3 regions of the Marinactinospora endophytica genome follow, and region 2 is predicted to be linked to each of the others. Evidence: riboswitches for the same ligand, from Rfam matches in the RefSeq annotation. Region 2 holds a riboswitch; each other region holds the start of a gene.
The links. Region 2 has a riboswitch for thiamine pyrophosphate ahead of thiO (glycine oxidase ThiO). Riboswitches for the same ligand answer to the same signal wherever they lie in the genome.

Region 1 (10,444 bases), on a different contig from region 2:
CGCCGGCCAGCTCGCCGGCACCTGGAACGTCCCCGAGCAGGTCACCGGCGTGATCCTGGTCGTCGTCGTGGCGGCCGTGGTCCTCGGCGGTATCAAGAGCATCGGCCGGTTCGCCTCGGCGGTCGTGCCGGTCATGATCATCCTCTACGTCGTCGCCTCGCTGATCGTGCTGGCCGTGCACGTCACCGACCTGCCGGGGGCGCTCGCGCTGGTCTTCACCGACGCCTTCACCGGTACCGCCGCCGTCGGCGGCTTCGCCGGTTCGGCGCTGATGATCGCCATCCAGCAGGGCATGGCGCGCGGGATGTTCTCCAACGAGTCGGGTCTGGGCACCGGCGGCATCGCCGCCGCGGCGGCCAAGACCGGGCAGCCGGTCCGGCAGGCCATGGTGTCGATGACCCAGACCTTCATCGACACCATCATCGTCGTCACGATGACCGGCATGGTCATCATCGTCACCGGCGCCTGGAGCTCCGCCAACAGCGACGACGGGTCGCTGATGACCTCCTTCGCCCTGTCGGAGGGCTTCGGCGCGATCTCCGGGGGGCTGGCCCCCCTCGGCGGCTACATCGTGTCGATCAGCCTGGTCTTCTTCGCCTTCACCACGCTGGTCGGCTGGTGCTACTACGGCGAGCGGTGCATGGACTTCCTCGTGGGCCGCAAGGCGGTCGTACCGTTCCGGCTGCTGTTCGTCGCCGTCGTCTACGTCGGCGCGACCATCGAGCTCAGCCTCGCCTGGACCTTCAGCGACATCGCCAACGGTCTGATGGCGCTGCCCAACCTGGTGGGTCTGCTGCTGCTGTCGCCCATCGTGGTCGCGGAGACCAAGAAGTACTTCGCCGACCCCGAGTGGCGTAAGGCCGAGATGGTCGACGTCCGTTCCTGAACCCGAACGGCCCCGCGGGGCGCGACGGCCCCGGCCGTCGCGCCCCGCTCCCGTTCACGGGGTTCCCGGAAGGTCCGAAGGTGGTGGCCTGCCGGGGCGACGTGGTGCGGAACCCCCGCCCGGACCGAAGGCGCGCGGGCGCTGTCGACCGGTCGCGCGACGGGCGACAGCCCGGGGCCGGCCGGCGCGGTCGGACGCCCGCCCCGCGTCCGTCACCTGGGGCCCCGCGCGGCCTCCGCGACCCCGGACACAGGGCCGGCCCGAAGGACCGGGCGGAACGCGAGGGCGGGGGCGCGAAGGACCCTGACCCTCGCGCCAGGACCCGCCGCCGCCCGGAGGCGCACCGGGGCACGCGCCCGACCGGTGCGCCCGGCCGTCCCCGGCACTCCCGGAGGGGAGTCGGGCGGCGACGGCGCCGTCACCACCAGGCGTGGAAGTGGTGTACCGGTCCCTTGCCGCGGCCGACCTCCAGCTCGTCGGCGCGGCGCAGCGCCTCGGTCAGGTACCTCTTGGCGTCGCCGACCGCCTGTGACCACGACGCTCGCTGCGGGCGCAGCGCGGCGATCGCCGACGACAGCGTGCACCCGGTCCCGTGGGTGTTGTCCGTCGCGATCCGCGCGGCGGTGAACGTCTCGGCCTCGCCCTCCGGCCCGACCAGCAGGTCGGTGCTGTTCTCCCCGTCGAGGTGTCCGCCCTTGAGCAGCACCCGGCGGGCGCCCAGCTTGACCAGCCGCTCGGCCTGCGCCCGCATCCCGTCGAGGTCGACCGCCTCGGGTTCCCCGAGCAGGTCCGCGGCCTCCGGCAGGTTCGGCGTGATCAGGTCGGCGCGCGGCAGCAGCTCCGACCGCACCGCCTCGATCGCGTCGGCGGCCAGCAACCGGTCACCGCTCTTGGCCACCATGACGGGGTCGAGCACGATCCGGGTCAGACCGTGGCGGTCGATGGCCCCGGCGACCGCCTCGATCACCCCGGTGGTCGAGAGCATCCCGATCTTCACCGCGTCCACGCGGACGTCGCCCAGCAGGGTGTCGAGCTGGGAGGTGACGAACTCCGGCGGGACGTCGAGGACCTCGGTGACGCCCGTCGTGGTCTGGGCCACCAGCGCGGTGACCACGCTCATGCCATATCCGCCCAGCGCGGAGAAGGCTTTCAGGTCGGCCTGGATCCCCGCCCCGCCGCTGGGGTCGGTACCCGCGATGGACAGGATGTTGAAACTGCTCACCGGACGTTCCTTCGCTAGTACGAACTAGATCAGGTTCACGGGTGTGATCTCAGCCGGCCCCGACCGGCACCCCGCGCCCAGGCAGACCATAGCAACGCCGCGACCCCCGCCCGTGTTCCCCGTCCCGCCCCGTTCGCTCAGCCCGCATCCTGCGTGGCGGTGACCTGCGGCGATGGCTCGGGCGGATCGTCGGGGATGAGGAGGGAGGACAGGTACTCCACCAGCAGCGGCGCGACGATCAGCGTGATGATGCCGGCCACCACCGACACCGCCAGCCTCCACCAGCGTCCGTCCCCTCCCACCTCCGCGGTGGGCGCCGGGGGAGCCCACGCCATCGTCCCCCGGCCCCGGGCCGGCGTCACCTCCCGCCAGGCCCCCTTCAGCTCCGACACGTCCAGGCGGGTGGGGGTGGAGTCCTGTGGGGCGTCGGCGACGGAGGCGAGCGCCACGTCCAGTTCGCGCCCCGAAGGCCGGTGCCGGGGGTCGTACTGGAGCATGCCGTTGAGCACCGGACGCAACGGTCCGGCCAGCCGCATCGGGTCGGGCTGCTCCTCCAGCGCGGCGGTGAGCCGCTCCGCCTGCGAGGCGCGCTCGAAGGCGGCCCGCCCCTCCACCGCGAAGTACAGGGTCGCCCCCAGCGACCACAGGTCCGAGGCGGCCGTCACCGTCCCGTCCCGCAGCCGCTCCGGCGCCACGTAGCCGGACGAGCCCGGCAGCCGGCCGGTCAGCGTCAACGACTCCTCCGTGTCCGACACGGCGATGCCGAAGTCGGTGAGGACCACCCGGCCGTCCGGCAGCACCAGGACGTTGCCGGGCTTGACGTCACGGTGCAGCACGCCCGTGGCGTGCGCGGCCTCCAGGGCGGCCACGAGCCGGCGGCCGATCTCGGCCACCCGACGTGGCGGAAGCGGTCCCTCCTCCTCCACCATCCGGTCCAGCGCCCGGCCGCGCAGCAGCTCCATGACGATCCAGGGCCGGTCGGCCTCGCGCACCACGTCGTGGACGGTCACGATCGACGGGTGGCTCAGCCCCGCGCAGATGCGCGCCTCGCGCATGGTGCGGCGCAGCAGCTCCTCGCGCAGGTCGGGGTCGAGGTCGGGGGAGACCCGGACCTCACTTGACCGCCACCCGGCGGCACAGCAACTCGTCCTCGGCATGCCAGACCGTTCCCATCCCGCCGTGGCCGATCGGCTCCAGGAGACGGTAACGTCCGGCGAGTGAGCGGGGGGCCATGGATCCAGACGATAGCGGGACCTTTCCCGCCCCGCACCGTCCGGCTCAGCGCTCGCCGGAGGGCACCGTCCCGCGGGCCACGGCCGCGGCCCAGCGGTAGTCCTGCTTGCCGACGGCCGTGCGCTTGACCTCGGCCACGACGTGGATCCTGCGGGGCACCTTGAAACCGGCGAGGCGGGCGCGGCAGAAGTCCCGGATCTGCTCGTCGGAGGGGCGGCGGCCCGGGGCCAACGCCACGACCGCGGCGACGCGCTGGCCTAGGCGTTCGTCCGGGGCCGAGACCACGATCGTGTCATCGATGTCGGGGTGGGCCTTCAGGACCGATTCGACCTCCTCGGGGTAGACCTTCTCCCCACCGGTGTTGATGACGGCCGAACCGCGTCCCAGCAACGTGATCGAACCGTCCGCCGCGACCGTCCCGAAATCACCCGACATCGCCCACCGCCGGCCCTCCGCGTCCACGGGGAACGTCTCCGCGGTCTTCACCGGATCGTTGTAGTAGCCCAGCGGGATGCGGCCGGTGCGCGCGATCCGGCCGATCTGAGGTGACCCCGGCGGCAACGGGCGCAGCGCGTCGTCGAGCACCGCCACGCTCGCACCCATCGTGAAACGCCGCGCGGTGTCGGCCGAATCGCTCTGCGAGGCCCCGCAGACCCCCGTCTCCGATCCGCCGTAACTGTCGTTGAGCGTGATCCCCGGCCGCCACGACCGCCATATCTCCCGCACCGTGGGCGTCAACGGGGTCCCGCCCGAGGTCACCACCGTCAGCTCCGGACAACGGTGGGGCTCGGCGAGCAGCTGTTCGCCGATCGGCCGGGCCATCGCGTCACCGACGCACTGCAGCGTGTGGACGGCCTCGCGGTCGGCCAACGCCACCACCCGTTCGGGAACGAACCGGCGGTCGGTGTTGAGCACCACCGTCAACCCGCTCAGCAACGCGCTCAACGCGTTCCACTGTCCCGCGGCGTGCATGAGCGGTCCGAGCACGAGCATCCGCCGCGCCTGCGCCGACCGCGCCCGCGCGGCCAGGTCATCGACACCAGCGGCGCGCGGGGTGCCGGGCCGGCGCCGCTCCAACGCCACGTGGAACAGGTCCTCCTGACGCCACATGACCCCCTTGGGGTAGCCCGTCGTGCCGCCGGTGTAGAGCAGGTAGAGGTCGTCCCCGCAGGTCCGTGGGGGTTCCGTGGGAGCGGGGCGCGCGGTGGCCAGCGCGGTCTCGTAGTCGGTCCCGGGCAGGGCGGCGGGACCGGGGGAACCGTCCTCCAGCAGCACCACGTGCCGCAGCCGGGGAAGGTCGGCGCGGACCTCGGCCACCCGGCCGACCAGCGACCGTTCGGCGACCAGCGCCACCACGTCGGCGTCGGACAGGACGTGCCGCAACTCCCCGGCGACGTAGCGGTAGTTCACGTTCACCGGCACCGCCCCGGCGCGCCAGGCGCCGAACGCGGCCTCCAACCACTCGACCCGGTTGAACGCCAGGATCGCCACGTGCTCCCCGGGCCGGACGCCCGCCTCGCGCAGGTGTCGGGCGAAGCGGCCGGCTCTCTCGTCGAGCTCGACGAAGGGGACGCGGCGCTCCCCGGAGATCACCGCCGTGCGCCAGGGCACCGCCGCGGCGACGGCGGCCAGGGCGGCCTCCAGCGAGAAGCCGGAGCCCGACGCCGGGGAACCGGCTCGTCGACATCGCTTTTCGGTCATGTGTGTCCTTCGCATGCGTCCCACCCCCCGGACGGATATGAGGACCGATCCTGCAGGTATGGGCCAGGTCACGTCGGACCGGGGTCGCCTCTTCGCGTGGCGGTCCCGACCGCCGGGAACGCGCCTCAGCAGCCCTTCCACGGGCGGACGTCCGCGCGCGTCGCCGGTCCCGCTCCCACCCCACACGGCCCTGTGTCGGGGCTCACGGCGCGACGGGGGTGAAATCCCAGGTCACGGGCATGAACAGGGGAGAGGTGACGTGCCGGACAGCGGTGCGTGCGGGCGGTCACCCCACGTGTCCTCCGGCGCGCGGACGAGACCACGGGGGGAAGGATGAGGCGACAACACGATCCGCCGACGGAGTACGCGCCACTTCGGCGCATCCCGGTCCTTGCCTCCCAAGGGCCCCGTCTGTTCCACTGCTGGGGGCCACCCGAACAGAGCCCGGAACGGATTTCCGGGCATGCCTTCTCAACGGGCGGGCCGTGATCGAACCACGATCAACGGTGATCGGAGAGCTGGATGAGCGACACGCGCAGTCTGGGCCACGAAGCGGTGAACGGCGGAGACCCCGCCGGCCCCGTCATCTCCACCACACAGCACATCGGACTCGCCGAAACCCACTCGGCGCACAACTACGCCCCCTTGCCCGTCGTCATCGCCGAAGGCGAGGGCGCCTGGGTGACCGACGTCGAGGGCCGACGCTACCTCGACTGCCTGGCCGGCTACTCGGCGATGAACTTCGGGCACCGCAACCCCGACCTGCTCGCCGCGGCGCACCGGCAGATCGACCGCGTCACCCTCACCAGCAGGGCCTTCTACAACGACCAGTTCGCGCCGTTCGTCACCTCACTGGCGCAGCTGGTGGGCAAGGAACAGGTCCTGCCCATGAACACCGGCGCCGAAGCCGTTGAGACCGGCATCAAGGTCGCCCGTAAGTGGGCTTATGAGGTCAAGGGCGTCGCGGCCGAGCAGGCGACCATCATCGTGGCCGGCGGGAACTTCCACGGCCGCACCACCACCATCATCAGCTTCTCCGAGGACCCCGAGGCCCACGACGGGTTCGGTCCCTACACCCCCGGGTTCCGCATCGTTCCCTACGGGGACGCCGACGCGATCGCCGGCGCCATCGACGAGACCACCGCGGCCGTGCTCATCGAACCCGTCCAGGGCGAGGCCGGCGTCATCGTCCCGCCCCCCGACTACCTGCCCCGCGTCCGCGAGATCTGCGACCGTGAACGGGTCCTGTTCATCGCCGACGAGGTCCAGTCCGGTCTCGGCCGCACCGGCACGGTCCGCGCCTGCGAGCACACCGGCGTGATCCCCGACCTGTACCTGTTCGGCAAGGCCCTCGGCGGCGGCATCCTCCCGGTCTCCGCGGTCGTCGGCGACGCCGAGGTGCTCGGCGTCATCAAACCGGGCCAGCACGGCAGCACCTTCGGCGGCAACCCGCTCGCCTGCGCCATGGGACGCACCGTCGTGCGGATGCTCGAAGAGGGGCCCTACCTGGAGAACGCCCGTTCGCTGGCCGAGGTGCTGCGGGCCGGGGTGCGGGAGTTCGTCGGCAACGGGGTCGTCGCCGCCCGCAGCATCGGCCTGTGGGCCGGCATCGACGTCGACGAGTCCCTGGCCACGGGCCGGGAGCTGTGTGAACGCCTCGCGGCACGCGGCGTCCTGGTCAAGGACACGCACGGCTCCACGATCCGGCTCTCCCCGCCGCTCGTCATCAGCGCCGACGACCTCGCGTGGGCGCTCGAACAGATCGGCGCCGTCCTGGCCGACCTGCGCGCCGGACGCTGACGGCCGCCCCGGCACGGTCCGTGACCGGATTCCGGCCACCGCCAAAGGCGGCCGGGATCCGGTTCCGGATCGCCGGATGTGCGGAGCCGGACCAGCGGAGCGGTCCGGCTCCAGAGCCGCCGATCGCCTGGGCGGGGCGTGTAACGCGACAGCGTCCTGGTGAAGCCGCCGGTCGTCTTCTGCGGTTCTGCGGGCTTCGCGCGCGGGGCGGGCCGAAGGGGGTCGGTGCAGGGACGCCTCACGGGGGGCTTCGCATGCCGTGGGGCGGCGCGGGCGTGAATGTCACCGTGGTGGTGAGCGCGTCACACTACTCGTGATCTACGTCGTAAAGGCAGCTGCTTTCAGTGGAACCAAGGATCACTGGAATCAAGCGAGAAGGACCCTCCTGTACACGAGTCCCGATGCGGCGCGTCGGCACCACCGCGCGGGGCCGGGGGAGACGGAAGAAGCAGGACGCTGCGACAGGAGGCGCGCCCGACACGGGCGGGGACCACCACGGGTGGGGGACGGGGAAAGGGCCCCGTCGAGTAACCGGCACGCGTTCCGCTCCACCACGAGGCGAGGTCCCGCCGGCGCGCGCGGGAGCCCCCGGTGCTCTCCGCCGGACGCGGACCGATATGATGCCGATCACGGCGTTCGTGGTCCGGAGTCGACGGACCACCGCCTGATACCGGGTCGCTCGGCCCGGACGATCCTTCTCCGGCCTGATCACAGGCCCGTTCTCCCGGTCACGGTTCTTCAGTCCGTGGCCGTTTCCGACGGCTCCCACCGAAGAGCCGCCCGACGCGCCGTGGCCACCCCGCCCCGGCCGTAGCGGACCGTCGCGGAACGGTCCACCGCTCACATCCGCCTCGACGGCACCGCCGTCCACTTCGCCGTGCCCACACCAGGCCCGGCCTCCCATGAACACCGACACCAGGAGACAGCCATGCCTTCTTCCGGTCCCGTCCAGGACTTCCCCCGCCAGTTCGCGCGTACCCGTCGCCTCTCCGTCGGAGTGCCCCACGACCTCTCCGTCTCCGAGGACGGCCGGCGCGTGCTGTTCCTGCGTTCCGTCGACGGAACGGATCCGGCGGACCGGCTGTGGCTCTACGAGGACGGTCGGGAACGCCTGCTCGCCGACCACGGCCCGGCCGGGATCACCGGCTACGCCGCCGACGCCGCGGCGCGCGTCGTCGCCCACGTCTGCGGCGGAGACCTGTGGGTGACCTATCCCGACGGGAACGCCACGCCCGAACGGGTCACCACGGCCGGACCGGTCACCGACCCGCGTCCCTCACCCGATGGGCGCTCGATCGCCTACGCCACCGGCGGAAGCCTGCGCCTGCTCACCTCCGACGGCGAGGACCGCCTCCTCGCGGCCCCGGAGGGCCCCGACATCACCTACGGCCTGAGCGACCTGGTATCGGCGGGATCGATGGGCCGAACGCGCGGTCACTGGTGGTCGCCCGACGGCACCCGTCTGCTGGTCGCCCGCACCGACACCTCCCACGTGCAGTTGTGGCACATCGCCGACCCCGCCGATCCGGCCGCGCCGCCGCGCACCGTCCGCCACCCGGTGGTCGGGACCGCCAACGCCGATGTCTCGCTGTACCTGTTCGACCTGGACGGCCGGCGCACCGAGGTCCACTGGGACAGGGAGCGCTACGAGTACCTGCCCGCCGTGGACTGGGACGCCCACGGCCCGTTGATCACCGTGCAAAGCCGCGACCAGCGTGTCCTGCGCGTCCTCGCGGTCGACCCCGCGAGTGGCGAGACGCGCCTGCTGGATGAGACACGCGACCCCGCCTGGGTGGAACTGGTCCCCGGAAGCCCGCTGCGCACCGCCGCGGGCGCGCTCGTCACCACCCGGGACGAGGCCGACACCCGACGGCTGGCCGTGGACGGCGCACCGGTCACCCCGGTGGGGCTCCAGGTGAGGGCCGTCCTGGGCGTCCAGGGCGAGAAGGTCCTGTTCACCGCCTGCGAGGACCCGGCCGAGACCCATGTCTGGTCCTGGTCGCCCGGCCGCGTCCCGGTCCGGATCAGCCGGGAACCCGGCGACCACGCCGCCGTCATCGGGGGCGGCACCACCGTGCTGGTGAGCAGGGTGGGCGGGCGCGACCAGATCACCGTCCTGGAGGAGGGAGGGAGCGCCGGGCGCATCGCCTCGCTCGCGCAGCGACCGCTCGTCGCACCCGCGCCGGCGTTCCTGCGGCTCGGGCCGCGGGAACTGCGGACGAACCTGTACCTGCCCACCGGGCACGAGCCCGGATCCGCGCGGCTCCCGGTCCTGCTCGACCCCTACGGCGGCCAGCAGTTGCTGGTCGCCACCCGCGGACCGGGCTGGCCGTCCCTGGTGTCACAGTGGTTCGCCGACCAGGGCTTCGCGGTGGTGGTGACCGACGGGCGCGGAAGCCCGGGACGCGGGCCGGCATGGGAGAAGGCGATCCGCGGCGACATCCTCACCCACGCCGTCGAGGACCAGGTGGCCGCGTTGCACGCCGCCGCCGAGCACCACCCCGACCTGGACCTGGGCCGGGTCGCCATCCGCGGCTGGTCCTTCGGCGGGTTCCTCGCCGCGGGCGCGCTGCTGCGCCGTCCCGACGTCTTCCACGCGGCCGTCGCGGGCGCGCCAACCGCCGACCAGCGGCTCTACCAGACCCATTGGAAGGAGCGCTACCTGGGCCACCCCGAGGAGGAGCCGGAGAACTACGACCGCTGCTCGCTCATCGCCGACGCGCCGCTGCTGCGCCGGCCGCTGCTCCTCATCCACGGGCTGGACGACGACAACGTGGCCTTCGCCCACACGCTGCGCCTGTCGGCGGCGCTGCTGGCCGCGGGCCGCGCCCACCGGGTGCTGCCCCTGCCCGGCACCGGGCACCGCGTCACCCGGGAGGACTACGCGGAGAACCTGTTGCGTCTGCAACTGGACTTCCTGCGCGAGGTCCTGCCCGACGCACACTGACGCCGGGGTACGCCCCGCGTGGCGGCGTCCGCCCGGTGCGGACGCCGCTACCGGACCTCGGATGCGAGCACGTCGGGGCTGGCGTTCTCCACGGTCGCCCGTGACACGTACAGGGTGCGGCCGGGGCCGGCCTCGATGCGCTCCCGCACCCGCTCGCCGACGGCCTCCTGCCCGGCGGCGTTGGGATGGAAGGTGCTCCGGTCGATCTTGAGGCCTTCGGTGAGGTCGCGCAGCAGCACGCCGTTCACCCACGGGTCCTCGGAGCCGACCTCGTGGCCCGCCAACGCGTCGTAGACGTCCACGAACTCCACGCTGCCGGTCTGCCCCGCCTCGGCGATCTCGGTGTCGGTGATGTCCACGGCCGCGCGGATCTGGTCGTTGAAGCGTTCGACCGTCTCGTTCAGCCACACCTGGTCGCTGGAGGTCAGCGTGTAGTACATGCCGGTGGGCTCGGTGGGGAACAGCCGCGGATAGCCCAGCACGACCACCCGGGCGTCCGGCGCGCGGTCGCGCACTTCGCCGATCAGCTCCTCGAACGTCTCCTCGAAGGCGCCCATCCGCCGGTCGATCTCCTCCTCCTGGCCGATGCAGGCGCCGCTGTCCAGCAGCGGGACGCGCAGCATGCACGTCTTCAGCACCGAGGTGAACCCGAGGT
Region 2 (10,444 bases):
GGTCGCCACGCGCTCGGTGATCTCGACCGTCCGGTCGCGGGTGCTGCCACCCGCCCCGTAGGTGACCGACACGAAGGAGGGTTGCAGGGCCTCGATCTCGCGGATGACCCGCCAGAACTTGCGTTCGCCCTCCGCGGTCTTCGGCGGGAAGAACTCGAAGGAGAACGTCGTCTCGCCCGCGGCGAGAAGATCGCTGATGCGCCGCGGGCGAGGGGCGGCTCCCCGCGGCGCGCCGGAGCGTGACGGTGACCCAAGCATGACCCTTACCTTAGGCCACGTCGTCATCCTGCGCCCCGGCCGGTGGCCGGATGAGGCACGGGGACGACGGAGTACGTCCCGAACCTGGTGGTATGGGCCCCGGTCTGGTAAGGGATAACCTGCTCTCCATGAGTTCCTCGCACTCCTCCCCCGTCTCCTTCGTGCGTCCGGCGATCGACGCCCGGCTCGCCGGGTTCGTCCAGCGCCGCCGCCCCGAGGTCCTGGAGATCGGCGCGGAGCTCGCCCCGTTGCTCGACTCCCTGGACTCCATGCTCACCGGGGGGAAGCGGCTGCGTCCGGCGTTCTGCTACTGGGGGTGGCGAGGGGCCGGCGGCGAGGACGTCCCGGAGATCTACGCCGCGGCGGCGTCCCTGGAATTCCTCCAGGCCTGCGCGCTCATCCACGACGACGTCATCGACAACAGCGACACCCGCAGGGGGCTCCCCGCCGTCCACCGGCAACTGGCCGCCCTGCACGCCGACGCCGGCTGGGACGGCGGGTCGCTGGAGTTCGGGCGCGGCGCGGCCGTTCTGCTCGGCGACCTGTGCCTGGCCTGGTCGGACGAGATGTATCAGGCCAGCGGCCTGCCCGCCGACGCGCTGAGCGCGGGCCGGGGCCCGTTCGACCTGATGCGCACCGAGGTCATGGCGGGTCAGTACCTGGACCTGGTGGAACAGGCGCGGGGCGCCGACAGCGTCGAGGCGTCGCTGCGGGTCATGCGTTACAAGTCGGCCAAGTACACGGTCGAGCGGCCTATGCATCTGGGAGCGGCGCTGGCCGGACGCGGCGTTGAGCTGGCCCCCGTCTACTCCGCCTACGGGATTCCGCTCGGCATCGCCTTCCAGCTCCGCGACGACGTGCTCGGCGTGTTCGGCGACCCCGAGTTGACGGGCAAGCCCGCCGGTGACGACCTGCGCGAGGGCAAGCGCACCCTGATCGTGGCCGAGACGCTCAGCCGCGCCAAAGCAGCCGAGACACGCCGGTTCCGGGACCTGCTGGGCGATCCGGGGCTGAGCGCCGAGGACGTGGAGTGGATGCGCGACGTCATCGTCGACAGCGGTGCTCTGGCGGCGTGCGAGCAGCGCATCGACGACTACGTCGGTGAGGCGACGACGGCCCTGGAGAGCGACCTGATCGCCGAAGAGGCCCGCTCCGCGTTGGCCGACCTGATCGTGGCGGCCACCGCGCGCAAACACTGAAGGACCCGAGTGTCACCTTCGGGTTCCACATGGGGCCTCCCCCTCATGGGGGACGCCGGGGTGCGCGCTCGTCTCCCAGACTGAGACACGGCCCGCGATTCCGCCCGAGTTGGAGATCCCACGATGAGCCCGCCCGCCGCCCCGTCCCCCGGCCCCGTTCGCGCGTCCGAGCGGATCCTCGCCCCCGACCTCGCCCGGGGGTCGATGCTGCTCCTGATCGCGCTGGCCAACACCCCCTGGTACATCTGGGGACGGGAACTGAGCGGCTACTCCGTGCATCCCACCGAGGGATCACTGCTCGACCGGGCCGTGCAGTTCGTGATCATCACCGCCGTGGACGCCCGCGTCTACCCGATGTTCGCGTTCCTCTTCGGCTACGGGATGGTGCAGCTGCTCCGGCGTCAGACGGCCGCGGGGGTGCCGGAGCGCTCGGCGCGCGCCCTGCTGCGCCGGCGCAACCTGTGGCTCCTGGTGTTCGGGTTCCTCCACGCGGCGCTGCTGTGGATGGGCGACGTGCTCGGCGCCTATGGCCTGGCCGGCCTGGTCCTCGGCGCGCTCTTCCTGCGCCGGCGCGACACCACGCTGCTGGTCTGGGGCGGTGTCCTGGCCGCGCTGCTCTTCCTGGCCGGGATCCTGGCGGTGCTGGGCGCCGTCGCCCTCACCCTGCTCGGGGGGTCTTTGGGCGCGGGCGACCTCATGGCGGGGTTGAACGCGAGCGTGACCACGGGGAATTACGCGACCTCGGTGGTGGAGCGCGTCCTGTTCTGGCCCTCCGCGGTGGTCGACCAGGGACTGTTGTCCATGTCCGTTCCGATCGCGATCCTGCTCGGGTTCTGGGCGGCACGGCGACAGATCCTGGAGGAACCGCACCTGCACCTGCCCCTGCTCCGGACGGTGGCGGTCGTCGGTGTCGGCCTGGGCCTGCTGGGGGGAGTGCCGAACGCGCTGCACCACCTCGGCGCCCTGCCCCTGCCGGCCGAGCAGGGCTGGGTGTTCGTCTTCACCCAGACGGCCACCGGCCTGGCCTGCGGGATCGGTTATGTGGCGCTGTTCGGGCTGCTGGGGCACCGCCTGGCCGGCCGTGCCCGGCACGGCCTGGCCATCACCGCCGTCACCGCCGTGGGCCGACGCTCGCTGTCGGCCTACCTGGCCCAGTCGGCCCTCTGCGCGCCGTTGCTGGCGGCCTGGGGTCTTGGGCTCGGAGGCGAGTTCGGTAGCGCGGCCATGGCGGCCTTCGCGCTGGGCGTCTGGCTGGTCACCGTCGCCGGCTGTTACGCGCTGGAGCGCGTGGGGCGGCGTGGCCCCGCCGAGGCGGCGCTACGCCGGCTCGCCTACGGTCGCGCGGCCGGCCGGAGCTGATCCGGCCGACCGCCGGTAGAGGTGGGCCTCAGCCCGCCTCCGTCAGCCTGCGGCGGAATTCCGCGGCGGCGGCACGGGGATCGGCGGCCTCGGTGATGGCCCGCACGACCACGACACGACGGGCGCCCGCCGCCACCACCTGGTCGAGGTTGTCCAGGTCGATGCCGCCGATGGCGAACCAGGGGCGGGCGGTGGCCAGACCCGCGGCGTACTCCACGAGGGGGATCCCCGCCGCGGGACGGCCGGGCTTGGTCGGTGTGGCCCAGACCGGTCCGACGCAGAAGTAGTCCACCCCCTCCTGCTCGGCGGAGGCCGCGGCGGCCGACGGGGAGTTGTTGGAGCGCCCGATCAGCGGCCCATCGCCGACGATTTCACGGGCGTAGGGGACCGGCAGGTCGTTTTGGCCCAGGTGCAGCACGTCGGCCCGGACGGCGCGGGCGATGTCCGCGCGATCGTTGACGGCCAGCAGCGCGCCATGGCGTTCGCACGCCTCGCGCATGACCTCCAGCGCCTCCAGCTCCTGACGGGCCTCCAGCCCCTTGTCGCGCAACTGGACGATGTCGACGCCGCCGGCCAGGGCCTCGTCGAGGAACCCGGCCAGGTCGCCTCGTTCCCGGCGGGCGTCGGTGCACAGGTAGAGCCGGGCGGATTCCAGGCGTTCTCGCAAGCTCGCATTCACGCCGCCCAGGTTAGGGCGTGCGGCGCGCCCTCCCGCGCGCCGGCCCACCCTGGGCGGGAGGCGTGGCCGGACGGCCGGCCACGCCCGTCGGGTTCACCGTCAGGTCACAGCAGCATGGCCTGGGCACGGCGCCGGACTTCGGTGCCGCGGTTGGCCCGCAGTGCGTCGATGGGCGAGCCCGGCAGCGACTCATCAGAGGTGAACATCCACCGCAGGGACTCCTCCGGGGCGAACCCGCAGTCGGCGAGCACGGTCAGGGTTCCGGGAAGTCCCTTGACGATCTCGCCGTCGGTCACGAAGGCCGCCGGAATCGACAGTTCGCCGTCACGCACGGCCCCGGCGAGTCGGTGCTCGCGGACGAGCTGTTTGATGCGGTTGGGGCTGACGTTCAGGGCCTTGGCGGCCTCCCGGAGAGTCAGCCAGTCGCCGACGAGGGCGTCGGTCTCAGGGTCGATCTGCGTCACGTGACCCAATTTCCCACACCCTTTCCCCTCCCAAACCCGGTTTCCGCCGGTGATCGCTCTAGGCGTAGCCGCCGCCCGCCCTGCCCAGAGCCCCTCCGCGGTCCCCTCGAAAGGGCGCCACTAGGATGGGCGCGAGGACACGAGAACCCCGCGGGAGCCGGGCGGACCCGGCTGAGAGGGAGGCTGACCGCCTCCGACCGCACGAACCTGATCCGGATCATGCCGGCGAAGGGAGCGGAGGGCGACATCATGCGCACGACGACCGACTTCGACGTGATCGTCGCCGGCGGTGGACTGATCGGCCTGGTCACCGCCTGGCGGGCGGCCCGGCTGGGGCTGCGCGTGGCGGTCGCGGCGCCCCACACCCCGGGCGAAGCGTCGGGGGTGGCCGCGGGCATGCTCACCCCGGCCACCGAGGCGACGTTCGGCGAAGAGGCGCTCATGCGCTTCGGGCTCCTCTCGCGCGACCGCTATCCGGAGTTCGTCGCCGAACTCCGCGCCGACAGCGGGCATGACGTGGGCTACCGCACGGAGGGCACCCTCCAGGTCGCCTTCGACACCGACGACCTGGCCAGGCTCACCGAATTGATGGAGCTCCAGGCACGGCTGGGCATCCAGACCCGGCGCCTCACCGGACGCGAGTGCCGAAGGCTGGAGCCGATGGTCGCCCCTTCCGTCCGCGGTGGTCTCCTCGCCCCCGACGACCACTCGGTGGACCCCCGCCGGTTGACGGCCGCGCTGCGCGCCGCCGCGGAACGGCACGGCGCGGCACTGGTGGACGCGAGGGTCGAGGAGGTCGCCGTCTCGGCGGAGCGGGTCCGCGGCGTCCTGCTGGACGACGGCCGGCGGCTGGAGGCCGACCAGGTCGTCCTGGCGGCCGGTACCTGGACTTCGCGTATCGGCGGGCTGCCCGAGGGGGTGGTGCCCCCGCTGCGTCCGGTCAAGGGCCAGCTGCTGCGGCTGCGCACCCCTTCGGGCGAGGAGCCGATCGTGACCCGCACGGTACGGGGGCTGGTCCGCGGCACCCCCGTCTACCTGGTCCCGCGTGTCGACGGCGAGGTCGTGCTCGGCGCCACCCAGGAGGAGATGGGCCACGACACCCGGCTCACCGTCGGGGGCGTCTGGGAGGTCCTGCGCGACGCCCGCGAGCTGGTGCCGGGGGTCACCGAACTGGAGATCGCGGAGACCTGCGTGGGCCTGCGCCCCGGCTCTCCCGACAATGAGCCGCTGCTCGGGCCGACCCGCGTGCCCGGTCTGCACCTGGCCGTCGGTCACTTCCGGCACGGCGTGCTGTTCACGCCGGCGACGGGCGACGCGATGGCCGAGGCGCTGACGACCGGGGAACTCCCCGACTACGCGCGCCGCTTCGCCGCGACCCGGTTCTCGCACGCCTCCGCGACCGTCTGAACAGCCGCACCCGTGCGGCCGGGCGGTCCGCGCCATCGCCCGGCCCAGGAAGGAAAGAGTGAAGCAGTGGACGTGATCGTCAACGGTGAGCGTCGCGATCTGGCCCCGGGCACCACGGTGGCCGACCTGGTGCGGTCGCTGACCGACGCAACGGGCGGCGTCGCCGTCGCCGTCAACGACGAGGTCGTACCGAAGGCCGCGTGGAGCGGTACCCCGGTCTCGGCCGAGGACCGCGTGGACGTGCTCACCGCGGTGCAGGGAGGCTGAGATGACCACCACCCCGACAACGGACGGTCCTGCGGTGTCGGCCGCCGTCGAACACGATCGGCTCGTCATCGCCGGTGAGGAGTTCGGCTCGCGGCTGATCATGGGCACCGGCGGAGCCCCCTCCCTTCAAGTGCTGGAGGAGGCGCTGCTGGCCTCTGGAACCGAGATGACCACCGTCGCGATGCGCCGGGTCGATCCCACGTCGACCGGTTCGGTCTGGGACGTGCTGCGCCGTAACCGGATCCGGGCGCTGCCCAACACCGCCGGCTGCTTCACCGCGACCGACGCGGTGCGCACCGCGCGGCTGGCCCGCGAGGCCCTGGAGACGAACTGGGTCAAACTCGAGGTCGTCGCCGACGAGCACACCCTGCTGCCCGACCCGGTGGAGCTGCTCGACGCGGCCGAACGGCTGGTCGACGAGGGGTTCGTCGTCCTGCCCTACACCAACGACGACCCCGTCCTCGCCCGCCGCCTGGAGCAGGTGGGCTGCGCCGCGGTCATGCCGTTGGGCGCGCCGATCGGCTCGGGGCTGGGCATCCGCAACCCGCACAACATCGAGTTGATCGTGGAGCAGGCGGGCGTCCCCGTCATCTTGGACGCGGGGATCGGAACCGCGAGCGAGGCGGCGTCGGCGATGGAACTGGGCTGTGACGCGGTGCTGCTCGCCACCGCGGTGACCCGGGCGCAGGAGCCCGTGCTCATGGCGTCGGCGATGCGTGACGCGGTCACCGCCGGCCGTCTGGCCCGGCGGGCCGGCCGTATCCCGGTACGCCGCTACGCGCACGCCTCCTCCCCCGCGGTGGACTGATCCGCCCAGGGCACGACAGCCGGCGGAAAGCGGCGTGACCGGACGCACACCGTCCGATCACGCCGCGCGACGTCCTCCCGGTCGCGGGCGGATCGGGGCCGGCCCCCGCCCGTGGCCTCCGCGTTTCGTGGCGGCACGCGGCCACGACCCGCCCGCATCGTCGCGATCGCCCGTAAACTCACCCTCGTGGACATGACGACTGCGGACCCGCTCGTTGGCGCGACCCTCGACCATCGCTACTCCATCGAGGCGCGCCTGGCGGGTGGAGGCATGGCGACGGTCTACCTTGCGCACGACCTCCGGCTGGACCGGCGTGTCGCGTTGAAGGTCATGCACACCTCGCTCGCCCAGGACCCCACCTTCGTGCGCCGCTTCATCAACGAGGCGCACGCCGTGGCCAAGCTGTCCCATCCCAACGTGGTCCAGGTCTACGACCAGGGGACCGACCAGGGGCGCGTCTTCCTGGCCATGGAGTACGTTCCCGGTCGTACGCTGCGCGACGTGTTGACGGCCCGCGGGCGCTTCTCCCCCGTCGAGGCGTTGCAGGTCATGATCCCGGTGCTGGCCGCCCTGGGCGCGGCGCATCGCGCCGGCATGGTGCACCGTGACGTCAAGCCCGAGAACGTCCTGATCGACCAGGAGGGGCGCGTCAAGGTCGTGGACTTCGGCCTGGCCCGGGTCATCGAGGCGACGCAGCAAGAGCTGACCAGGACCGGGACCCTGATGGGCACGGCGGCCTACCTGTCCCCCGAGCAGATCTCGCAGAGCCTGGCCGACGCCCGCAGCGACGTCTACGCCGCGGGCATCATGCTGTACGAGCTTCTCACCGGCGAGCAGCCGCACACCGGCGAGAACGCCATCACCGTGGCCTACCAGCACGTCAACGAGGACGTCCCTCCCCCCTCCCACATCGTCCCCGGCATCCCGCCCGAGGTGGACGAGCTCGTGCTCCGGGCCACCGAGCGCAACCCCGACTACCGTCCCGCGGACGCCGGCCGGTTCCTCGCCTCGTTGTTCGAGGTCCACCAGGCCCTGGGAGGCGGCACCGGCCCCAACGGGACGATGGTCGGCCATGCCCCGGGGGCCTCCTCCACAGGAGTGCCCGAGAGCGGGGACAGCGAGCTCAACCGGACCCTCGTCGTCGACCTCGATGAGATCGGCCTCGCCTCCGAGGGCTCCGGCCACCGACGGCGACGGAGCGGCCCCGGCGCGAACCTGCCGATCCTGCTCGTCGGCTCCCTGGTGCTGGTGGCCCTGCTGGGCTTCGGCTGGTGGATGCTGCTCGGTCGCTACGAGAGCGTCCCCGACCTGGTGGGGATGTCGCGCGAGCAGGCCCAACAGGAGCTGGCCAGCCACGGTCTGAAATTGGAGGTGGCCGAGGAGGCCGTCTACAGCGACGAGGCCGAGATCGACGCGATCGCCGAGTCGACTCCGGCGGCCAACGGCCGACTCCTTCCGGGCGAGACCGTGACGGTGGCCCTGTCCAAGGGACCCCAGAGCGTCGAGATGCCCGATGTCGTGGGCAAGCCCGTCGAAGAGGCGCGCACCCTGCTGGAGGACAACGGCATCACCCTGATCGAGGAGGAGACGACGGTCTCCTACGACCAGAAGTCCGGGACGGTGCTGTCCTCCGACCCCGAAAGCGGCGAGCAGGCCGATCGCGAGGAGGCGGTGACCCTGACGGTCAGCGCCGGCTTCGAGTTGCCCGGCGTCGTCGGCCGTGACCAGGACGAGGCCAGGAGCCTGCTGGAGGACAAGGGGCTGCAGGTGGACGTCACCCAAAAGCCCAGCGACGACGTTCCCGCCGGACAGGTCATGGAGCAGAGCCCCGGCGAGGGCGCGGGGGTCGAGAAGGGGGTGACCGTCACCCTCACCGTCTCTTCGGGCCCCGAACAGGTCGAGATCCCCGACATCACCGGGTGGAAGGTCGACGACGCGAAGAAGAAGCTGGAGGAGCTGGGCTTCACCGTCACCGTCCACCGGATCCTGGGCGACCGGGTGACCGAGTACTCCCCCCAAGGCGAGGCGGAGAAGGGCAGTGAGGTCCAGATCTGGGCGACCCCGTTCGGGGGCGGCGACAGGGGCCGTGGACGTGGCGGCGACGACGACTGAGGTCCGCCCGCGGGAAGGACGCCTTCTGTCGCCCGGCTTCCAGCGCCGTCTTCGCCCGGCCTCTCGCCGGCCGGACGCCCGTGGTTTCGGGGGCGGTCTCCGGTAACGCGGGCCGGCGGCCCCGTGAGCCCGAAGCGGGGCTCGCGTACCGGGGGTGAGCGTCCCGACGCACCGGACCTCGTCCCCCTGAGGGGATTCCCGTCGTGGCCGGGCCCGCGTCGGCGGATTCCGGCACGACGGTACCGCCCGGGCTCCACCCTCGTGGCGCCCGGGCGGCTCCTTCCGGCGCCGTTCCCCTCTTCGCTCCGACGGTTCCCCGGCCGTCTGGAGCGCGGCGCCGTTCCTCCCCCTGTTCATCCGGTTCCGGGCTGAGCCGGTTCCGGTCGGTCCAGGCCGGTTCGTTCCTCTCCGGCCCGTCCTGTGGCATCACACTAGGCCCAGTGGGGGGCCCGCGGAGAGGTTCGGGGCGTCTGATCGGCGGGCGGTGCGGCGGCGTCGCCACGCGGGGAACGGTTCACGCCGAACGGTCATCCTCGGACGATGAACGGTCATCCCCTGTGTCAGGACGCATGACCCGGCAGGTGCATACGGGCCAGCTTCTCGTCCACGTCCGCGGGCACCCGATGGCGGGTGCACCAGGAGACGGTGACCATCACGGCCAGCGTGAGCGGGAACAGGAACAGCGTCGGGGCCAGCGCGACGGCTCCGCCCTCCACGTCCGTCGTCCAGCCCAGCGCCCCGGCGCTCACGCACAGGGCCGTTCCGGCCATTCCGAAGAGCACCCCCGACGCGGCGCCCACGTCGGTCAGACCGCGCCACCAGATCCCCAGGAGAAGGAGCGGGGCGACGGTCACCGCGCTGACCTGGAACGCCACCAATGCCAGCACGTTGAGGCCCAGCTCGGTGACCTCGGGAACGAGCGCTATCAGGGCCAGCGGCAGGCCCAGGGCCAGGACCGCCCCACCCCAAAAGGCCCGGCGGTCGCCGGCTCCCGCGCACTGGGCGATCATCCCGGCGACCGCGGAGGTCAACGCGACCGACGCCGTGACCACCGCCGCCGCGGCCCCCGCGGCGAGCAGCGCGGTCAACACCATGCCGGTGGACCCCGGCAGGAGGCGCTTCGGCAGCTCCAACGGCAACAGGTCCAGCCGGCCGGTGACCAGGAGGTCGGGGGTGTGGACGCGGCCGAGTCCCCCGAGCAGGATCGGAGCCACGGAGAACACCGAGAGCAGGGCGAGTACCAGGATGAGCGTCCGGCGGGCCGATCTGGGCCCCGTGGTCCCGTAGAAACGGGCCACGAACTGTGGAAGGCCGATGACCCCCAGCACCAGCGCGAGGTAGATCGAATACCCGTCCCATGTGAAGGGGCCCATGTGCACCCCGTTCCACTCCCCCGTGTCGAGCACCGGCAGGAAGGAACGGTGGGGAACGGGGGCTCCCTCGGCGAAGGACATCCGGGTCCCGCCCTCGACCTCGTACATGCCGGGCTCCAACACGACCGCGCCGTCCTCGCCGGTGTAGGCGACCCCGTTGATCCGTCCCTCGACCCGCACCAGGGTCGACTCGGAGACCACGACGTGCTGCCCCTGGTCGATGTCGACCCCCATCGACTCGTGGAACACCGGCGGTCCCGACATCGTCCCGGTGTCCCCCCCGTGTCCCCACCACACTCCGGCCAGCACGAGGGCCGGCAGCCCGATGGCCACCAGCTTGAACCAGAAGTGCAGGGCCTGGAACCCCGTGCTGGATCCCCCGGCCGAACCGAGCACGACCGACAGCGTGAGGACGAGGAGCGCACCCCAGGCGCCCCATTCGGGCACGTGGGTCAGCTCCCGGGTGAGCATCCCGGCCGCGACGTACTGCACCAGCAGGTACAGCACGGAGGCGAGCA
Region 3 (10,444 bases), on a different contig from region 2:
CCGGTCAGCGCTGTCGCGCCGGCCGAGCGCACGGTCTCGTTCACCGACTCCAGCACCGTCCGCGGGCCGGCGCCGCCCAGGCCCGGTTCGGGGGGCGTGCGCAGGACGCACGCCACGGCCTCCAGGAGCGTCTCTCCCGCCGGGGCCGCAGGAAGGGCGACCCGGGGTTCGTGGCCGGGCACCCACACGCCTCGGGCGGCCAGGTCCGCGCCGTGCCGGGTGAAGACCTCGTGGGGTGGTCCGTCCGCGACGACGCCGCCGCCCGGTTCGACCACGACCACCCGGTCCACCAGGTCGGTCACCTCCGCCACCCGGTGTTCGACCAGCACCAGGGTGGCTCCGCGCGTCTCGGCCAGGCGGGCCACGAGCCCGCGCACCACCCGCGCGCCCTCGGGGTCGAGGTTGGCGGTGGGCTCGTCCAGCAGGAGCAGCCGCGGACGCATGGCCAACGCGCCGGCGACGACGAGCCGCTGCTTCTCGCCTCCCGACAGCGCGGCGGTGGAACGCTGCGGGCCGTAGGGGAAACCGACCTCGCGCAGCGCCGTGTCCACCCGGCGCCAGATCTCCTCGCGCGCCACTCCGAGGTTCTCCGGCCCAAAAGCGACGTCGTCGCCGGCCCGGGCCATGACGAGCTGCGTCTCGGGGTCCTGGGCGACCAGGCCGGTCCCGCCCCTGCGGGCGGCGGCCGGCTCGCCGTCGACCAGCAGGCTCCCCTCCTGCTCGCCGTCGATCGCCCGCTCGGGGCCGGTGAGCCCGGCCATGGCGTGCAGCAGGGTGCTCTTGCCCGCCCCCGACGCGCCCAGGAGCAGGACGCGCTCCCCCGGTTCGATGGTCAGGTCCACACCGCGCAGCGCCCATTCCCGCCGGCCGGAGTGGCGCCAGCCCCATCCGGCGAGCTCGACGCGGGCCCCCTGGCTCGGATCCGGCATGCCCTCAGCCCCGCGCCGACGGGAACGGCGCCAGCGCGCCGGCCCGGGCCAGCGCCGTGGTCAACAGCCGCGCGCCGACCCCGGCGATGAGGGCCGCGCTGATCAGGACGAGACCGCCGTAGGCGAGCTGGTACTCCAACGGCCAGGTCGGGTAGTAGCGGACGTTGTCGAGGACCGCGGGGGACAGTCCGGCCGCCATCGCGGCGAGGACGCTGACGCCGACGTTCCACCGCCGGTACAGGAAGGCCGCGAAGACCAGCTCGGGCAGCAGCCCCTGGAGGGCTCCCTCAAGGACGACGGTCAGGCCCCACGTGGTGCCCAGGAACGCCGAGACGGACGCCGCCGTGATGGAGGTGAGCAGCGCCGCTCCCGGCTTGCGGATGATCAGCGCGCCGAGCACGCCCGGCAGCATCCACACCCCGTAGAGGACGGCCTGCGCCGGTGGGAAGAAGACGAACAGGACCTCGGTGGCCTGCCAGACCAGGCCCCACAGCCAGAAGACGACGCCGACCGCGACGCCGACGACGGCGGCGACCACGATGTCGACGGTGCGCCATCGGCGTCGGATGGGCGGTCCGGGGTCCTTGTGGGCGGGGGTTGAGGGTTTCACGGGTGTCCCTTCGCGTGGAGAAGAGCGAGAGGGCCCAGGCCAAGAGCGCCGCCGGCCACCCGTGCGGCGCAGGTCCTACGCGGACCGGCGCGTGGGGTGTGACGGCCGGTCGGCGGTTCCCACGACTTCCTTCGCTGGCATGACCCAGATCAGGTGTGTAAGGGTCTGCGGGCTGCCCCGCACTCTCAGCGCCGAAGCGCTCCCCTGTCGGTTTCTCCCATTATGGGCGCCATTCGCCCTGCCCCGTCAAGGACGGCCCGAACCGATGCCCGCGGACGAGACCGCCCCGGCCCCGGCTACCGCGGGACCGGGGCGGTCGGCGTCAACGCAACGGCATCCCCGCGACCATGCCCTCGGGTGGTTCGGGCACGACGATCAGGCCCAGCTCGGCCGGATGCGCGAGCAACGGGTGGTCGGGCAGCACCCGCACGGTGTAGCCGCAGGCCCCGGGACGGTCCAGGGGGATCGAGCCGGAGTAGCGCACGAGCGGGCTGTCGGCCGGTTTCCCCTCGGCGGCGGAAAGCCGGGCGAACGACGGCTCGACCAGCTCTCCCGCGCCGTCCAGCCGCCCCAGCGCGACCTCGACGCGCACGTCGGCGGGCTCCAGGTCGCCGAGCACGACCGTGGCCCGGACCTTCAGCTCGCCTCCCACCTGGGGCGGGTCCTCGACCCCGGCCACCTCGACGTGCTCGATGTGCACCCCCGGCCAGGAACGGACCACCCGCTGTTTCCACTCGGCGAGGTCGCGCACCCCGGCCAGTCCGTCGGCGGCCACCCGCCGGGAGGACTCGGCGGCGGGACGGTACAGCCGCTCCACGTAGTCGCACACCATCCGGGTGGCCAGCACCTTGGGACCCAGGGACACCAGGGTGTGCTTGACCATCTCGATCCAGCGCTTGGGCAGGTCGTCCTCATCGTGGTCGTAGAACAACGGGGCGACCTGCTCCTCGAACAGGTCGTACAGCGCGGCGGCCTCGATCGCGTCCCGGCGGTCGGGCTCGGCGACGCCGTCGGCGGTGGGGATCGCCCAGCCGTTGGAGCCGTCGAACCACTCGTCCCACCAGCCGTCGCGGATGGACAGGTTGAGACCGCCGTTGAGCGCGACCTTCATGCCCGATGTGCCGCACGCCTCCAACGGGCGCAGGGGGTTGTTCAGCCACACGTCGCTGCCCTGGACGAGCGAGCGGGCCAGCGCCATGTCGTAGTCGGGCAGGAAGACGATGCGGTGGCGCACCTCGGGATCGTCGGCGAAGCGCACGATCTCCTGGATCAGCCGCTTGCCGCCGTCATCGGCGGGATGGGCCTTGCCCGCGATGACGATCTGGAGCGGGCGCTGTGGGTGCAGCAGCAGCGACTTCAACCGGTCGCGGTCGCGCAGCATGAGCGTGAGCCTCTTGTAGGAGGGCACCCGCCGGGCGAAGCCGATCGTCAGGATGTTCGGGTCGAGGACGTCGTCGATCCAGCCGAGCTCGGCCTCGCTCGCGCCGCGCTGGCGCCAGGAGCGGCGCAGCCGCCGGCGCGCGTCGACGACGAGGCGCTCGCGCAGGGTGCGGCGCATCTCCCACAGCTCGCGCTCGGAGGCGCCGACGACCTTGCGCCACCCCTCCACCCGGGTGAACTCGTCGGAGTCGTCGACGATCCGCGCGGCGAGCTCCTGCGCCTCCTCGGCGACCCAGGTGCGGGCGTGCACGCCGTTGGTGATGGAGGTGATGGGGACCTCGGCGGTGTCGAACCCCGGCCACAGGCCCTGGAACATCCGCCTGCTGACCTCGCCGTGCAGCAGGCTGACCCCGTTGACGCGCTGGGCCAGCCGCATCCCCATGACGGCCATGTTGAACACCCCGGGATCGCCGCCCTCGTAGCTCTCGGCGCCCAGGGCCATGATCCGCTCCACCGGCAGCCCGTCGATGGCGTTGTCGCCGCTGAAGTGGCGTTCGACCAGATCACGCGGGAACCGGTCGATGCCGGCGGGAACCGGGGTGTGGGTGGTGAACACGGTTCCGGTGCGGGTGGCCTCAAGGGCCTGCTCGAAGGTGAGTCCGTCGGCCGCCACGTACTCGCGGACGCGCTCCAGTCCGAGGAAACCGGCGTGCCCCTCGTTCATGTGGAAGACCTCGGGGACGGGGTGCCCGGTCAGCTCGCAGTAGGCGCGTACCGCCCGCACCCCGCCGACGCCGAGCAGCAGCTCCTGCCGCAGTCGGTGCTCGGTGCCGCCTCCGTAGAGACGGTCGGTGACGCTGCGCAGCTCGGGATCGTTCATCTCCTGGCAGGCGTCGAGGAGCAGCAGCGGGACACGGCCGACCTTGATCACCCACACGTGCGCGACAAGGGCGCGGCCTCCGGGAAGGCCCACGGAGATGCGCACGGGTTCGCCGTCGGCGCCCTGGAGCTGGGTCATGGGCAGCCCGCGCGGGTCGATCTCGGGGTAGTCCTCCAGCTGCCACCCCTCGGGGGAGAGCTTCTGGGAGAAGTACCCGTGCCGGTAGAGCAGTCCCACGCCGATGACCGGGACGCCCAGGTCGCTGGCGCTCTTGAGGTGGTCGCCGGCGAGGATGCCCAGGCCACCGGAGTACTGGGGCAGGGCCGCGGTCAGCCCGTACTCGGCGGAGAAGTAGGCGATGGCCGAGGGCGGGGGCGCGCCGTCCCCCGTCTCGTTCTGGTACCAGCGCGGTTCGGTGAGGTAGGCGTCGAGGTCGGCGGCGACCTCGTCCAGCCGGGCGCGGAAGCCGTCATCGGCGGCGAGTTCGGTGAGCCGTTCGCTGGTGACCTCGCCCAGCAGCCGGAGGGGGTCGTGTTCGACGGCCTCCCACACCTCTGGGTCGATCGCGGCGAACACCTCGCGGGTGGGTGCGTGCCACGCCCAGCGGAGGTTGGCCGCGAGCCTGCCCAACTGGGACAGCTCCTCGGGTAGGACGGTACGGACGGTGAACCTGCGGATCGCCTTCACGGAGCGTGAGGCTAGCCAATGTGGGGGCGGTATGCGAGCCCAACGAGCAAGCCGGCGCAAAGTGTCGGAAATAGGGGTTTTCGGAGGGACGTACCGAAACGCGAGGAGTGCCGGAATGGCAAACTCGCGTATTCCCCTGAGACGCCCGAAACGATCTTTTTACTTTTCCGTCACGTACAATCCGGCGCGCCTCTCCCCCGTTAACCATCCGGTAACGACCGGTACGGGAGTTGCCCACGTTCCCGGCGACCGATTCGCCCTTGACATCACGCCTGGTCAAAAAATGGCAAGGTTGACTCACGTGACCAACGCTGTGAGTACTATCACAAAAATAGAACGACCCGGACTGTCGGAGAGTGCCTAAACGGCGCCGACGATAGAGATTGAGGCGCACTGGACAGCCCGGTCCGCACACCCCTGCGGCGGGCTTTTCGGGCGCATCAACAGACCGAATCGGCTTCTCCAAAGCGCACATCACCAGATCCGCCCATATTTCTCGACATCTACGGTGCACCTGTGATCGGACGATTCCCCATTCTCGACATCGCCCCGGTGGTCGACCTCGGCCCGGCCAAGGCCGTGGCCGGAGAGACCTTTCCGGTGAGCGCGACCGTCTTCCGTGAAGGACACGACTCACTCAGCGCCGGCGTGGTCCTGTGGGACCCCCAGGGTCGCCGGCGCCCCCTCGTGCCGATGCGCGAGCTCGCGCCCGGCACCGACCGCTACGGCGCCGAGGTGACCGTCTCCTCCGAGGGACGCTGGACGTTCGGGATCGAGGCGTGGAGCGATCCGTTCGCGACCTGGCGGCACAACGCCGAGATCAAGATCCCGCTCGGCCAGGACGTCGACCTCATGCTGGAGGAGGGCGCCCGCCTGTTCGAGCGCGCGGCCAAGCGCGTGCCCAAACGCCCGGCGCTGGCCAGGCTCGCCTCCGTGCTGCGCGACCCCACCCTGCCGGCCGTGGACCGCCTCGCGGCCGCCACCGCTGCCGAGGTGCTGGACGAGATGGCCGCCAACCCGCTCCGGGAGCTCGTCACGCGCTCCCGGCGCCATCCGATCGTCGTCCACCGCCGTCGGGCGCTGGTCGGCTCCTGGTACGAGTTCTTCCCCCGCTCCGAGGGGGCGACGGTCCTCGACGGCGAGGAGGGCGAGCAGCGTTCCGGCACGTTCGCGACCGCGGCCAAACGGCTGCCCGCGATCGCCGAGATGGGCTTCGACGTCGTCTACCTGCCCCCCATCCACCCCGTCGGCCACTCCTTCCGCAAGGGCCGCAACAACTCGCTGGTCGCCCAGCCCGGCGACCCCGGATCGGTCTGGGCCATCGGTTCGCACGAGGGAGGCCACGACGCCGTCCACCCCGACCTGGGCACGATCGAGGACTTCGACGCCTTCGTCGCCGAGGCCCGCGAACACGGCCTGGAGATCGCCCTGGACCTGGCCCTCCAGGCGTCGCCGGACCACCCCTGGGTCACCGAACACCCCGAGTGGTTCACGGTGCGCGCCGACGGGTCCATCGCCTACGCCGAGAACCCGCCGAAGAAGTACCAGGACATCTATCCGCTGAACTTCGACAGGGACCCCGAGGGGATCTTCCAGGAGGTCCGCCGGATCGTGCGGCACTGGATGGCGCACGGCGTGCGGATCTTCCGGGTCGACAACCCCCACACCAAACCGGTGGCCTTCTGGGAGCGGCTGCTCGCCGACATCGCCGAGACCGACCCCGACGTGCTCTTCCTGGCCGAGGCGTTCACCCGTCCGGCGATGATGCACACGCTGGCCAAGGTCGGCTTCCACCAGTCCTACACCTACTTCACCTGGCGCAACACCAAGGAGGAGCTGGAGGACTACCTCGGCGAGCTCAGCGGCGAATCGGCCGCCTACATGCGTCCCAACCTCTTCCCCAACACGCCCGACATCCTGCACGCCTACCTCCAGCACGGTGGGCGTCCGGCGTTCGAGATCCGCGCGATCCTCGCCGCCACGATGTCGCCGACGTGGGGGATCTATTCGGGGTATGAACTGTGTGAGAACAGGGCGGTGCGTCCCGGGAGCGAGGAATACCTCGACTCCGAGAAATACCAGTACAAACCCCGGGATTGGGCCGCCGCCGAGGCGGCCGGAACGACCATAACCCCGTTGATCCGCAGGCTAAACTACCTGCGGCGCAACCACCCGGCATTGCAGGAACTGCGTAACCTGCGGTTCCACCATGTCGACCAGCCGGAGCTGATCTGCTTCTCCAAACGGCTGGCCCGGACCGGCGACCACGGAACCGACGGAATTCCACGCGCGGGCACACCCCATCACGACGCGGACACCATCCTGGTCGTCGCCAATCTCGACCCACACCACACGCGCGAGGCGACGGTGTGGCTCGATATGCCCGCTCTCGGGTTCTCTCCCGGCGACCGGATCACCGTCACGGACCAATTGTCGGGCGAGTCGTATCAATGGGGAGAGGCAAATTACGTCCGCCTCGACCCGCATGTCCAGTCCGCACACATATTCACAGTCACCTCTCACGAAGGTGCTCCCTGACCCGTCAGCGGAGTCCGATCGGGGGAGCGAACTGGAAAGCCAACTGGTGGAGTAGTACATCGTGACCACACCCGAGCCGGTGCCAGGCACCAGCCCCATGCCCCTTGTGGCCGTGCCCGACACGTTCACGCACGAGAAGCCTCGTGACCCCTACTGGTACAAACACGCGGTTTTCTACGAGGTGCTCGCCCGGGGTTTCTACGACTCCAACGGCGATGGCACCGGTGACCTGCGCGGACTCATCGAGAAGCTCGACTATCTCGAGTGGTTGGGGATCGACTGCATCTGGTTGCTCCCCCTGTACGAGTCCCCGCTGCGCGACGGCGGTTACGACATCTCGGACTACATGAAGATCCTCCCGGAGTTCGGGCAGATCGCCGACTTCGTGGAGCTCGTCGAAGAGGCCCACAAGCGCGGTATCCGGGTCATCGCGGACCTGGTCATGAACCACACCAGCGACCAGCACCCGTGGTTCAAGGCCTCCCGCGAGGACCCGGACGGCCCCTACGGCGACTTCTACGTCTGGTCCGACACCACCGAGCGCTACAGCGACGCCCGGATCATCTTCGTCGACACCGAGCAGTCCAACTGGACCTACGACGAGGTGCGCGGCCAGTACTACTGGCACCGGTTCTTCTCCCACCAGCCCGACCTCAACTTCGAGAACCCGGCGGTTCAGGAGGCGATCCTCGAAGTACTGCGGTTCTGGTTGGACCTCGGCATCGACGGCTTCCGGCTGGACGCGGTGCCCTACCTGTACGAACGCGAAGGAACCAACTGCGAGAACCTCAAGGAGACGCACGAGTTCCTCAAGCGGATCCGCGCCGAGGTCGACCGGCTCTACCCCGACCGGGTCCTGCTGAGCGAGGCCAACCAGTGGCCGGCCGACGTGGTCGACTACTTCGGCGACTTCGAGGCCGGTGGCGACGAGTGCCACATGAACTTCCACTTCCCGCTGATGCCGCGGATGTTCATGGCCGTGCGCCGCGAGCAGCGCTACCCGATCTCGGAGATCCTGGCCCAGACCCCGCAGATCCCCCGCAACTGCCAGTGGGCCATCTTCCTGCGCAACCACGACGAGCTGACGCTGGAGATGGTCACCGACGAAGAGCGCGACTACATGTACGCCGAGTACGCCAAGGATCCCCGGATGCGCGCCAACGTGGGCATCCGTCGGCGGCTCGCGCCGTTGCTGGACAACGACCAGAATCAGATCGAGCTGTTCACCGCCCTGCTGCTGTCCCTGCCGGGTTCGCCGGTGCTCTACTACGGCGACGAGATCGGCATGGGCGACAACATCTGGTTGGGCGACCGCGACGCGGTGCGCACCCCGATGCAGTGGACGTCGGACCGCAACGCCGGCTTCTCCCGCTGTGACCCCGGGCGCCTGTACCTGCCGCTGATCATGGACCCGATCTACGGCTACCAGGCGGTCAACGTCGAGGCCCAACGCGACAATCCCAGCTCGCTGCTGAACTGGACCCGCAAGATGATCCAGATCCGCAAGCGCCACCCGGTGTTCGGCACCGGCGACTTCACCGAGTTGCACGCGAGCAACCCCAGCGTGCTGGCGTTCGTGCGCGAGTACGGCGACGACCGGATGCTGTGCGTCAACAACCTCTCGCGGTTCCCGCAGCCGGTCGAGCTCGACCTGCGTCGTTTCGAAGGGGTCACCCCGATCGAGTGCACCGGGGGCGTGCGCTTTCCGGCGATCGGTGAACTGCCCTACCTGCTCACCCTGCCCGGACACGGCTTCTACTGGTTCCAGCTCCCGCCGGAGAGCGAGGACACCACGGTCGCGGCCCCGGCCGCCGAGCCGGTCGCCGTCCAGGCCGCCCGGCCCATGGGCGAGCCGACGTCCCAGTCCAACCGCACGGCCACGGACGCGCAGGCGGACGGTGCCGGCCGTCCCGGCGCGCCGTCGGTACGAGCCTGAGAAGGGGAAACGGACCACTCTGACATGACGCAGCTTGAGGAGCTTCTGGCCACCTGGATTCCACGGCAGCGCTGGTTCGCGGGGAAAGGGCTGCCGATCGACGCTCTCCGGGTCGAATCACAGCACGTCCTCGTCCCCGGGACACCAGGGCTGCGGGTGCTGGTGGTGGAGGTCGGCCAGCACGGCAGGACCGACCGCTACCAGGTGCTCCTCGGGCTACGGCCGGAGGGGAGCATCGGCGCCGACCTCGCACACGCCGCGATCGGCGTGTGCGAGCTGCCGGGCGGCGCCGAGGGCACCGGCGGACCGTGTGTCCAGGCCGTCTACGACGCCACGCACGACCCCGAGATGACGGCGCGGCTGCTGGAACACATCGCCCGGGGCCACGCCGAGGACGGTGTGCGGTTCCGGCGGATGCCCGACACCGAGATCCACACCGGTCTGCGCAGCCTGGTGTTGACCGGAGAGCAGTCCAACACCTCGCTGGTCTACGGCGAGGAGTACGTGTTGAAGATGTTCCGCCGGTTGTGGCCGGGCCACAACCCCGACCTGGAGCTGACCGCCGCGCTGAGCGGGTCCCCGTTCGTGGCCCGCCCCTACGGGTGGATCGAGACCGACCTGCGCGATTCGGCCGCCGACACGCTCGTCCCCACCACCCTGGCCATGCTCCAGCGCTACCTGCGCAGCGCGACCGACGGGTGGGTGCTCGCCGCGACCAGCGTGCGCGACCTCTACGCCTCACCGGGGGTCGCGCCCGAGGACGCGGGCGGGGACTTCTCCGGCGAGGCCGAACGGCTGGGGGCGGCGACCGCCGCCGTCCACCGCGACCTCGCCCGGGCGCTGCCCACCGACGTGCTGACGCCGGAGAGCCAGGGCGAGCTCGCCGAGAGCATGGTGTCCCGCCTGGACGTCGCCGCCTCCCAGATCACGGCGCTGGAGCCCTACGCTCCCGCGTTGCGCGACGCCTTCGACGCCTTCGCCGATCTCGACACGCCGCTGCCGGTGCAGCGCGTCCACGGCGACTACCACCTCGGCCAGGTCGTCCGCACCGACAGCGGCTGGGTGCTGCTGGACTTCGAAGGCGAGCCCGCCGCCCCGATCACCGAGCGGCAGCGGCTGTCCAGCCCGTTGCGCGACGTCGCGGGGATGCTGCGCTCCTTCGACTACGCGGCCCGCCACCAGCTCGTCGGGCACGCGCGGGAGGACGAGCTCGCCGAGCCCGCGCGGGCCTGGGCCCAACGCAACCGCGAGGCGTTCTGCGCCGGTTACGCCTTCGGCGGCGGCATCGACCCGGAGAAGCACCAGGTCGTCCTGCGCGCCTTCGAATACGACAAGGCCGTGTACGAGGTCATGTACGAGGCCCGCCACCGGCCCGCCTGGATGCGCATCCCACTGGACTCGATCGCCGCCCTCGTGGCCTGACCACGCCCGCGGGACCGGACGACCACCACCGACCATCCGCGCCTTCGGCCCACAACCCACCG

Region 1: another riboswitch for thiamine pyrophosphate. It lies ahead of thiD (bifunctional hydroxymethylpyrimidine kinase/phosphomethylpyrimidine kinase); the one in region 2 lies ahead of thiO (glycine oxidase ThiO).
Region 3: another riboswitch for thiamine pyrophosphate. It lies ahead of ACYVHU_RS08330 (ECF transporter S component); the one in region 2 lies ahead of thiO (glycine oxidase ThiO).

What each region holds. Positions count from the first base shown of each region.
Region 1 is NZ_BAAGVM010000006.1:60,205-70,648, reverse strand. Features, by position in the region: gene ACYVHU_RS13235 (alanine/glycine:cation symporter family protein) at 1-886, shown strand, start outside; gene thiD (bifunctional hydroxymethylpyrimidine kinase/phosphomethylpyrimidine kinase) at 1,305-2,108, opposite strand; TPP riboswitch at 2,098-2,192, opposite strand; gene ACYVHU_RS13225 (serine/threonine-protein kinase) at 2,246-3,265, opposite strand; gene ACYVHU_RS13220 (acyl-CoA synthetase) at 3,387-5,042, opposite strand; gene rocD (ornithine--oxo-acid transaminase) at 5,565-6,842, shown strand; gene ACYVHU_RS13210 (prolyl oligopeptidase family serine peptidase) at 7,771-9,789, shown strand; gene ACYVHU_RS13205 (SGNH/GDSL hydrolase family protein) at 9,837-10,444, opposite strand, start outside.
Region 2 is NZ_BAAGVM010000001.1:545,612-556,055, reverse strand. Features, by position in the region: gene metF (methylenetetrahydrofolate reductase [NAD(P)H]) at 1-258, opposite strand, end outside; gene ACYVHU_RS02460 (polyprenyl synthetase family protein) at 387-1,457, shown strand; gene ACYVHU_RS02455 (DUF418 domain-containing protein) at 1,581-2,816, shown strand; gene thiE (thiamine phosphate synthase) at 2,845-3,495, opposite strand; gene ACYVHU_RS02445 (Rv2175c family DNA-binding protein) at 3,600-3,959, opposite strand; TPP riboswitch at 4,100-4,210, shown strand; gene thiO (glycine oxidase ThiO) at 4,179-5,366, shown strand; gene thiS (sulfur carrier protein ThiS) at 5,433-5,633, shown strand; gene ACYVHU_RS02430 (thiazole synthase) at 5,635-6,441, shown strand; gene pknB (Stk1 family PASTA domain-containing Ser/Thr kinase) at 6,628-8,553, shown strand; gene ACYVHU_RS02420 (sodium:solute symporter family transporter) at 9,114-10,444, opposite strand, start outside.
Region 3 is NZ_BAAGVM010000003.1:370,467-380,910, reverse strand. Features, by position in the region: gene ACYVHU_RS08335 (ABC transporter ATP-binding protein) at 1-929, opposite strand, end outside; gene ACYVHU_RS08330 (ECF transporter S component) at 934-1,539, opposite strand; TPP riboswitch at 1,649-1,755, opposite strand; gene glgP (alpha-glucan family phosphorylase) at 1,862-4,486, opposite strand; gene ACYVHU_RS08320 (alpha-1,4-glucan--maltose-1-phosphate maltosyltransferase) at 5,003-7,024, shown strand; gene treS (maltose alpha-D-glucosyltransferase) at 7,122-8,960, shown strand; gene ACYVHU_RS08310 (maltokinase N-terminal cap-like domain-containing protein) at 8,985-10,382, shown strand.